DNA from 3 places in the Promicromonospora sp. NPDC090134 genome. Region 3 is predicted to be linked to each of the others. Evidence: riboswitches for the same ligand, from Rfam matches in the RefSeq annotation. Region 3 holds a riboswitch; each other region holds the start of a gene.
What was found. A riboswitch is a leader RNA that binds a small molecule or an ion and turns the genes downstream of it on or off. The one in region 3 is predicted to bind thiamine pyrophosphate.
Positions count from the first base shown of each region.

Region 1: it holds a riboswitch for thiamine pyrophosphate, as region 3 does, so the genes downstream of both, ACIPN7_RS11240 (YkoF family thiamine/hydroxymethylpyrimidine-binding protein) here and ACIPN7_RS27825 (thiamine ABC transporter substrate binding subunit) in region 3, are expected to answer to the same signal.
Region 2: it holds a riboswitch for thiamine pyrophosphate, as region 3 does, so the genes downstream of both, thiM (hydroxyethylthiazole kinase) here and ACIPN7_RS27825 (thiamine ABC transporter substrate binding subunit) in region 3, are expected to answer to the same signal.

Region 1 covers NZ_JBIVCZ010000003.1:344,681-347,941, forward strand. The annotation lists gene ACIPN7_RS11230 (ABC transporter ATP-binding protein) at 1-288, opposite strand, end outside; gene ACIPN7_RS11235 (ECF transporter S component) at 278-904, opposite strand; gene ACIPN7_RS11240 (YkoF family thiamine/hydroxymethylpyrimidine-binding protein) at 897-1,559, opposite strand; TPP riboswitch at 1,633-1,718, opposite strand; gene ACIPN7_RS11245 (ABC transporter substrate-binding protein) at 1,885-3,036, shown strand; gene ACIPN7_RS11250 (ABC transporter permease) at 3,033-3,261, shown strand, end outside.
Region 2 covers NZ_JBIVCZ010000002.1:138,183-141,443, forward strand. The annotation lists gene ACIPN7_RS07060 (aldo/keto reductase) at 167-1,198, opposite strand; gene ACIPN7_RS07065 (TetR/AcrR family transcriptional regulator) at 1,322-1,894, shown strand; TPP riboswitch at 1,955-2,052, shown strand; gene thiM (hydroxyethylthiazole kinase) at 2,042-2,875, shown strand; gene thiE (thiamine phosphate synthase) at 2,872-3,261, shown strand, end outside.
Region 3 covers NZ_JBIVCZ010000014.1:120,486-123,746, forward strand. The annotation lists gene ACIPN7_RS27820 (ABC transporter permease) at 1-952, opposite strand, end outside; gene ACIPN7_RS27825 (thiamine ABC transporter substrate binding subunit) at 1,042-2,115, opposite strand; TPP riboswitch at 2,111-2,216, opposite strand; gene ACIPN7_RS27830 (DUF4235 domain-containing protein) at 2,254-2,535, shown strand; gene moaC (cyclic pyranopterin monophosphate synthase MoaC) at 2,556-3,026, shown strand; gene ACIPN7_RS27840 (MoaD/ThiS family protein) at 3,023-3,261, shown strand, end outside.

The DNA.
Region 1 (3,261 bases), on a different contig from region 3:
CGACTCCGGGTCCTGGGCCACGACGCCCACGACGTCGGCGAGCCCCGCGATCCCGGTACCGGCCACGGACCGGCCGGCGACGCTCACCGCGCCCTCCACCTGCGCGTGGACCGCGTGCGGGACCGCGCCGTGCAGCAGCCGGAGCAGCGTCGACTTGCCGGAACCCGACGGGCCGAGCACGAGCACGCTCTGCCCTGCGTCGATGCGCAGATCGACGGGTCCCACCCCGTCGCCGGTGCCGTAGACCGCCTCCAGGCCGGTGGCCTCGACGACGGCGTCAGCGGTCACGGCGCACCACGGGCCCGCGGAGCGCGGCGTCCGCCCGGCCGATGGCGAACTCGTCGAGCACGCCGGTGCCGTACAGGCGGTCGACGATCACCTTGGCGAGCAGGCCGCCCAGCAGGAGACCGGAGACGAGCTGCATTCCCAGGCGCAGCGCCAGGATGTCCTGTCCGTACCAGCCGAACCGGAACGCGGACCACACGAAGACCAGGCCCGCGCCCAGCAGGCCCGACACCGCGTACACCCCCCACCCGAACCGGCGGTAGCGGGTCAGCGCGAACGGGAGCTCGCTGCCCGCGCCCTGGATCGCCGCGGCCACCAGCAGGAGCGGCCCGACCGGGGAGCCCAGGAACACCACCTCGACGACGGACGCGATCACCTCGGCGATGATGCCCACGAACGGCTTGCGGATGATCGCGACCGCGATCGGCGCCACCAGGAGCCAGCCGCCCAGCAGCACGTGCTGGGCCAGGTCTCCGGCCGGTCCCATCGCCACGGCGAGCCCGTTCCACGCCTGCACGAGCGCCCAGTACAGGAAGCCGAACACCACGCCGAGCATCACCATGAGCACGATGTCGCGCAGCGGCAGCCGCGCCCGGCGGCGCGTCGTCGGCTCACTCACCGGTGCCGCCCGCGGTGTGGCTCGGGCTGTTCACGGAGAGGGTGAGGTGGCTGGTGACGTGCTGCACCGTGCGGCCCGCGAGGACCCAGCCGGCGAAGGCGCTGGCGAGGACGCGGCCGGCGTCGCCCTCCAGGCGGGTGACGAAGTGCTGCGAGCCGCGGAACGTCCCGTTGTCCTTGGCCAGCTCGATGGCGGCGTAGATGTCGCGCATGTGGTCCGGCGTCACGTCCGCGCGGACGTCGTCGGCCAGCGGGTACAGCGCCCACTCGGCCGAGACGAGCCGGCCGGTGTCCCTCCCCCGGGGCACCTCGGTGACCCGCGGGCCGGCCCCGCCGGGCAGGTCGCAGGCCACCTCGCCCGGGCAGCCCCGGGACAGGTGCACGGTGATCGCCGCGTGCCTGCCCGACGCCGCGATCCCGGCCGTCAGGTCGGTCACGTACCGCAGCAGGTCGGCCTCGGCGCCGCCCACATACGTGCTCACGTCGCCGGTCTCGACGACCAGCCCCGTGGTGTCGGCCTGCCGCAGCGCGCCCAGGATCACGTCGACGTAGTCGTCCGACATCACCGCCGCGGTGATCCGCGCGCCGACGCCGAAGCGCATCGGGTCGCCGCGCAGCTCGGCGGTCTCGTCGGTCGCGGTGGCGTGGTCCGCCATCAGGTCCTCCCCTGTCCGTCGGATATCCGTCGGGCACGGGAGGACGGGACCGGTACGGCCGCGTCCTGAGGTCGCTTCCTGCGCCGGCATGATCCGGATCAGGTTCAACGGTCGGAGTTCGATTACTCCCTCTCAGCCCGGCATACCGGACTCCCGTGCTCGGCGCCCACCATAACAGCGCGCACCACACCACCTGGACATTCCGGCCACGCCCATCCCGGTGTCCGAATAGTGAGAGCAATCGCCCAGGCCCTGGTCAAGCCCGGGACTCGCGCCTATACCTCGCCGTCGTCAGGAGACCCGGCCCCGACGATCGGACGCCCTCATGCCCCTCCGCACACCCGCCAGAGCGGCCTCGCGCCGCCCGACGAACCACCGCACCGCGACCTCGGCCACGTCCTCGGCCACGGCACCGACCCGCGGCGCCCGCGCCGCCGCCGCCGTCGCCCTCGTGCTGCTCACCTCCGGCTGCGCCGTCGGAGCGCAGGCCGACGACGACGGCGCGGGCAACCTCTCCCCCGATGCCGCACTGCCCGCCGAGGTGCCCGCGGGTACCACGCTCGCGATCGGCGACCCCACGACGCAGAAGGCCTTCGAGCTGGCCGGCGACGAGATCGACTCGGACTTCGACTTCGAGATCGAGTGGGCCAACGTCTCCGGCGGCCCGCAGACCATCGAGGCGTTCAACGCGGGGGTGCTGGACATCGGCGCGGTCGCCGAGATCCCGCCGATCCACGCGGCCTGGACCGGGCTCGACGTGCAGATCTACGCCTCGCAGTACCGGGAGGACTGGGCGGAGCACCCCGTCTACGAGCTCGCCGGCGCTCCCGGCGTCGAGCTCGACGACCTGTCGGACCTGCGCGGCAAGCGGATCGCGTTCAGCCCCGGGCAGGCCCAGGGCGCGCTCGTCCTGAAGTCCCTGCGGTCGGCGGGGCTCGGTCAGGACGACGTGGAGCTGGTCGAGCTGCCGTCCACCGGCGACGTGTACCCCACCGCGCTGGCCGCCGGTGAGGTCGACGTCGCCCCGGTCGGCGGCACCGCGTTGCTGCGCTACCTCGACAAGTACGCGGCGGACGGAGCGACGTCCCTGCGCCACGGTCTGCGGGACGACCCGAGCCACCTCTACGGTCCGACCGACGTCGTGCGCGACCCCGCCAAGGCAGCCGCGCTGCGCCAGTACGTCACCGCCTGGGCCCAGGCGCGGGTCTGGATCTACGAGAACCCCGAGATCTGGAAGGAGGGGTACTACGTCGAGGACCAGGGGCTGACCGAGGCCGACGCGCAGTACCTCATCGACACCGCGGCCCGGCCCGAGATCCCGTCGGACCTCACCGACGGGATCGAGCGCACCCAGGACACGATCGACCTGCTCGCCGGCGAGCTCGACCGGCCTGCGCTGCGGGCCACCGACCTCTTCGACGAGCGGTTCGGTCCCGTCGCCGGCGAGGCCGCCGAGCAGGCCTGGAGCACGTCGTGACCGCCGTCGTCCAGGCCCGCCCGGCCGCGGCCCCCGGGCGCCGGGCGATCGAGCCGGGGGCTGACGTCCGCCCGGGGATCCGCCGCCTCGGTCTGCGCAAGCCGGTGCCGCTGGCCGCCGGCGCAGGTATCGCGCTGCTCCTGGCGGTCTGGGCCGCCGGCTCGGCCACCGGGCTCATCGACCCGCGGGTGCTCTCGGCCCCGTGGACGGTGGTGACCACCGGCG
Region 2 (3,261 bases), on a different contig from region 3:
GGCTCTGGTCGGCGGTCGGACGGCGGTGGTCGGCAGTCGGCGCAAGAGTGCGCTTCTGCCCAGTCATTGCGCCCGAAACTGGCGTGTTTCCGGGCGTAATGGCTGGGTAGAAGCGCACTATCGGGCGCGGCCCGACGCAGCGGGCGCGGCCTGCGCAGCGGGCGGGTCAGGCGACGGCCGCGCGCTGTTCCGTGGGCCGACGGCGCAGGGTCGCCTGCTGGATGGCCGGCGGGTCGTAGGCCGCGTCGAGGCGGCCGATGTCGGTGCCGGGCGGCACGACGGCGTCGATCCGGTCGAGGATCTCGTCGCTCAGGCTGACCTCGGCGCCCGCGAGCGCGCTGTCGAGGTGCTCCATGGTGCGCGGGCCGATGATCGCGGAGGTGACGCCCGGGTGGGCGATCGCGAACGCCATCGCGAGGTGGTTCAGCGGCATCCCGGCCTCCTCGGCGACGGGGATGAGCTGCTCGACGACGTCGAGGCGCCGCTCGTCCTGCAGGTGCGCGAACCCGAACTGGGCCCGATGGGCGTCGCTGGCACGCCCCTTGCGGTACCTGCCGGTGAGCATCCCGCCGGCGAGCGGGCTCCACACGAGGGTGCCCATGCCGTACTGCTGGGCCACGGGCAGGACGTCGCGCTCGATGCCGCGGTTCAGGATCGAGTACGGCGGCTGCTCGGTGCGGAACCGCTCCAGGCCGCGCCGCTCGGCCACCCACTGCGCCTGGACCATGTCGGCGGCGGGCATCGTGGACGAGCCGATGGCGCGCACCTTGCCGGAGTTGATGAGGTAGGTCAGCGCGGCCAGCGTGTCCGCGACGTCCGTGTCCGGGTCGGGCCGGTGGATCTGGTACAGGTCGATGTGGTCGGTGCCCAGGCGGCGCAGCGAGTTCTCCACCTCGGCGATGATCCAGCGCCGCGAGTTGCCGCGGTGGTTGGGGTCGTCGCTCATGGGCAGGTGCACCTTGGTGGCCAGCACGACGTCGTCGCGCCGCCCCTTGAGCGCCTTGCCCACGATCTCCTCGGACTCGCCGCGGGAGTAGGCGTCGGCGGTGTCGATGAAGTTGATGCCCGCGTCGAGGGCCTTGTGGATGATCTTGACGGACTCGTCGTGGTCGGGGTTGCCGATCGCGCCGAACATCATCGCGCCGAGGGCGTAGGGGCTGACCTTGATGCCGGTCCGGCCGAGGCTGCGGTACTGCATGGGCCCTCCTGGGGTCGAGAGGTCTGGTGGGCGTCTCCGCGGTGCCGTACTCTGGAACGAAGCGGAACGCCCTTCCGGAACTATATGGAAAGCCATTCCGGTTAGCAAGAGACCAGGAGAGAAGTGACCCAGCACACAGAGCAGCGGCCCCTGCGCCGCGACGCGCAGCGCAACATCGACGCGCTGCTCGACGCCGCCAAGACCGTCTTCGGCACGTCGGGCGTGGACGCGCCCGCCAAGGAGATCGCCGACCTGGCCGGCGTCGGGGTCGGCACGCTCTACCGGCACTTCCCCAAGCGCTCGGACCTGGTCAAGGCCGTCTTCCAGGCCGAGGTCGACGCCACCGCCGACGCTGCCCCCGCCCTGGCCGCCGAGCACGACCCCGTCACCGCGCTGGAGAAGTGGCTCCACCGGTACACCCAGTTCCTGGCGACCAAGCGGGGCCTCGCCTCGGCGCTCCACTCCGGCGACCCGACGTTCGACGCGCTGCCCGCCTACTTCATCGGGCGGCTCGGCCCTGCCGTCGGCTCGCTGCTCGACACCGCCGCCGAGGCCGGCGCCATCCGCGCCGTCGCCAGCCCGAAGGACTTGCTGTACGCCGTCTCCAAGCTGTCCCTGCCGATGAGCGACGAGGAGCCCGACCACGGCCGGCGCATGCTCGACCTGCTCGTCGACGGGCTGCGGTACCGCCCCTGACCCCTCCTTCCAGCACGCACCGACGGTTCCCGAGACGGGCACCGGCCGTATATGGTCGGCCCACTTGGCGCGGGGCGCCGGGCACCAGTCCGGCTGAGATGCACCCGTGGAACCTGATCTAGGTAGTGCTAGCGAAGGGAACGCCTCATGGGCTCCGTCCTGCCCGACGCCGTCGCGTCGGTCGTCACCGCGGTGCGCGACACCGCCCCCCTGGTGCACTGCGTGACCAACGTGGTGGTCACCAACTTCACCGCCAACGTGCTGCTCGCCGCCGGCGCGGCACCGGCCATGGTCGCCGACCCCGAGGAGGCGCCCGTCCTGGCCGGTGTCGCCGGCGGCCTGCTCATCAACCTCGGCACCGTCGAGGGCGGCCAGGCCGACGGCATGCGCGCCGCCGTCGACGGCGCCACCGCCGCCGGCGTGCCCTGGGTGCTCGACCCCGTGGCCATCGGCGCGCTGCCACTGCGCACCCGCCTCGCGGCCGAGCTCTTCGCGCGCGGCCCCGCCGTCGTGCGCGGCAACGCGTCCGAGATCCAGGCGCTCGCCGGCGGCGCAGGCGGCCGGGGCGTCGACTCCCTGGACACGCCCGACGGCGTGCGGGACGTCGCGCTCTCCCTGGCCCGGTCCTCCGGCGCCGTGATCGCCGTCAGCGGCGCCTCCGACCTGATCACCGACGGCGAGCGCGTCGTGCGCGTCCAGGCGGGCACCTCCCTGATGACGCGCGTGACCGGCGTCGGCTGCTCGCTCGGCGCGCTGGTCGCCGCGTGCAGTGCCGTCACCGAGGACCGCCTGCTCGCCGCGACCACCGCGACAGCCTGGCTGTGCGTCGCCGCCGACCGCACCACGTCGACCACCCCCGGCAGCTTCGCCGTGGAGCTCGTCGACCGCGTGTTCGACGTCGACGCCGAGGCCGTCGGGTTCGGCGCCGGGCTGGTGAACGAGCCCGCCACCGGGCACGAGCCCGCACGGGCCGAGGCGTGAGCGCCCGGATCCGCCTCGACCCGTCCGTCTACCTCGTCACCGACACCGGGCAGTGCGGCGGCCCCGCCGGGGTCGTCGCCACGGTGGGCGCGGCGGTCGACGGCGGCGTGACCGCCGTCCAGCTCCGGGACCCGGGCGCGACCACCCGTGAGTTGGTGGACCTCGGCCGCGCGCTGGTCACCCTGCTGCGGCCGCTCGGGGTGCCGCTCGTGGTGGACGACCGGGTGGACGTGGCGCTCGCGATCGACGCCGACGGCGCCCACGTGGGCCAGCGCGACCTCGACCCCGTCTCCGCGCGTCGGCTGCTGGGCCCGGACCGGCACCTCGGGCTGAGCGTCAGCACGCCCGAGGAGGCGCGAGCCGCGGTCGATCTCCCGCCCGGCACC
Region 3 (3,261 bases):
GCTCCCGGAACGAGCGGACGACGAGCCCGGCGAGCGGCACCGCGATGAGCCCGGCGACGATCGCGGTGCCCGCGAGCACCGCGCCCACGTCGGCGGGCGACCGCCAGGACAGCGGGCGTGCCGAACGCCGCGCGGAGACGAGGTGCAGGGCGGCCTCGCGCCGCCGTCGGGCGCGTGCGGACACGGCCAGGGCCGCGGAGATGACGACGAGCTGCAGGATCGACAGCACCGAGGCCGAGCGCAGGTCCAGGAACTGGGTCGTGCGGGTCCAGATCTCGGTCTCGATGGTGCCGTACCGCACGCCGCCGAGCACCAGCACCACCCCGAACGCCGTGGCGCAGAACAGGAACACCACCGACGCCGCCGACGTGATCGCGGGCGCGAGCGACGGCAGCGTGACGGTCCGGAAGACCCGGGCCGGTGCCGCACCCAGCGAGGCCGCGGCCTCCTCGGCTCGGGGGTCGAGCCGCTCCCAGAGCCCGCCGACGGTGCGCACCACCACGGACACGTTGAAGAAGACGAGCGCGACGACGATCCCGGCGAGCGACTCCTCCAGCCCGAGGAACCCGAGCGTGCCGCTCGGCGCGAACAGCGCGCGGAACGCGACGCCGACCACCACGGCGGGCAGCACGAACGGCACGGTCACCAGCCCGCGCGCCAGGCTGCGCCCGGGGAACGACCGCCGGTACAGCAGGTAGGCGAGCGGCAGGCCCAGCAGCACGGAGAACGCCGTGCCGAGCACGGCCTGGGTGAGGGTGAGCCCCACGAGCCGCCACGTGCGCGGGCGGGTGAGCACCTCGACGAACCCGGTGAGGTCGAGCGCGCCGTCGGGCACGAACCCGCGGACCACGAGCGCCGCCACCGGCCACGCGAAGAAGACCGCGAGGAAGCCGAGGGGGACGGCGACCGCCGCCCCCCAGAGCAGGGGTGCGGGCCGCAGGCCGTGCCTCATCAAACTCCGCCCTTGGTGGGCTGAGCCTGCGGCTCCACTCCGGGCGGGTGCCTCGTTCCTCGGCCCCCACCCTGCGCTGCGCCTCCGGCTCAGCCCACGACCGTCGCGGTCCACCGTTCGATCCACTCGTCGCGGTGCTCGCTCACGTCGGCCGGGTCCACCTCGAACGGGGCGTCGGCCTGGGGCGCGAACTTCTGCCAGTCGGCGGGCAGCTCCACGGCCGCGTCGGCCGGGTACATGTACATCGACTCGGGCAGGGCGGCCTGGACGTCGTGAGTGAGCAGGAAGTCCACCAGCGCCCGGGCGCCCTCCGGGTTGTCGGAGCCCGCGAGCACACCCGCGTACTCGACCTGCCGGAAGCAGGTCTCCAGCAGCGCGCTCGTGGTCGACTCCGAGCCGTCCTCGCTCACCGTGAACGCCGGCGACGTCGCGTAGGACAGCGCGAGCGGCCGTTCGCCGCCCTCGCCCGCCCCGGAGAAGTCGACGTAGTACGCGTCCTCCCACGAGTCAGCGACCTTGACGCCGTTGTCGACGAGCGAGGCCCAGTAGTCCTCGAACCCGTCCTCGCCGAACGCCCCGATCGTCGCCAGCAGGAACGCGAGCCCCGGGGACGACGTCGCCGGGTTGGTCACCACGAGCAGGTCCTTGTACTGCGGGTCGGCGAGGTCCTCCAGCGTCGTCGGCACCTCCAGGCCGGACTCCTCGAACCACGCCTCGTCGGCGTTGACGCAGACGTCGCCCTGGTCGACGGGCGTGAGCGCGCCGCCGAGCTGCTCGGCGCCCTCGGGCAGGTCCGCGGACGTGTACTCCTCGACCACGCCGGCCTCCAGCGCGCGGGAGGCGAACGTGTTGTCGATGCCGAACACCGCGTCCCCGAGCGGGGCGTCCTTGGTGAGCACGAGCTGGTTCACCAGCGTGCCGGCGTCACCCGCGGCGCTGACCTCGACCGTCGTGCCGGACTCCTGCTCGAACTGGTCGATCAGCTTCTCGTCGAGCGCCCAGGAGTCGTGGGTCACCAGCGTCACGGTCCCCGGGTCGCCGGCGCCGGACGCGTCGTCGCCGGAACCGGAGCCGCCGGAGCACCCGGCGAGCAGCAGCGCCGCCGACAGCGCGACCGCGACGGTAGGGATGGTGCCCCCGTGGGCACCGGAAAGACGCGACATCATTCCTCCGACTTCCTCCGCCGGTGTTACCCGGATCAGGTTCAAGGGTCTGCGGCTCTCCGCACTCTCAGCGCCATCGGGGCGCTCCCCTGTCGTTTCCATGCAGCCTAGTCGGCTGCCGAGGACTACGGTGTGGAGATGGCCCAGATTGAGACGGAACAGACACTCGGCGAGAAGGTCGGCACTCTCGCCCTGACGATCGCGGCCGGCTGGGTCGCCCAGAAGGCGGTCAGCATGATCTGGAAGGGCGTGACGGGTAACGACGCGCCCAACAAGCCCGACGACCCGGAGCTGGACCTGCTGCAGGCGACCGTGTTCGCGGCCGTCGCCGCCGGGACCGCGGTCTTCGCCAAGCGCCTCGCCGCGAAGGGTGCCCACCGCGCCGCGGTGCGGATCGCCGCGCGGCGCAGCGCCGTGTGAGGGCATGACACCCTGGTGCCGTGAGCTTCACGCACCTCGATGACCGCGGCCAGGCCCGCATGGTCGACGTCACCGCCAAGCAGCCGACCGTCCGCTCGGCCACGGCCTCCGGCCTGGTCCGCTGCACCCCTGCCGTGATCCAGGCGCTGCGCGACGGCGCCGTGCCCAAGGGCGACGTGCTCGCGGTGGCGCGCATCGCGGGCATCGCCGCGGCCAAGAAGACGCCCGACCTGCTGCCGCTGGCCCACGTGATCGGCGTGCACGGTGCGGCGGTGGACCTGGAGGTGACCGACGACGGCGTCGTCGTCACCGCGACCGTCCGGACGGCCGACCGCACCGGCGTCGAGATGGAGGCGCTCACCGCCGTAGCGGTCGCCGGCCTCGCCGTGATCGACATGGTGAAGGGCCTGGACAAGTCGGTCACGCTCGCGGACGTCCGGCTGGAGCGCAAGACGGGCGGCAAGTCGGGCGACTGGGTGCGTGCCGAGTGATCACGGTCCGCTACTTCGCCGGCGCCCGGGAGGCCGCGGGGCGCCCCACCGAACAGCTCGACGGTCCGACGTCGGTCGCCGCCCTCCGCGGCGCCCTCGCCTCCGCCCACCCGGCCCTGGGTGCCGTGCTGCCGAAGTGCGCGCTGCTGGTCGCGGGCGCCCGGGCCACGGCGGACGAGGCGACCGTGCCGGACGGCGTCACGGTCGACGTGCTCCCGCCCTTCGCGGGCGGCTG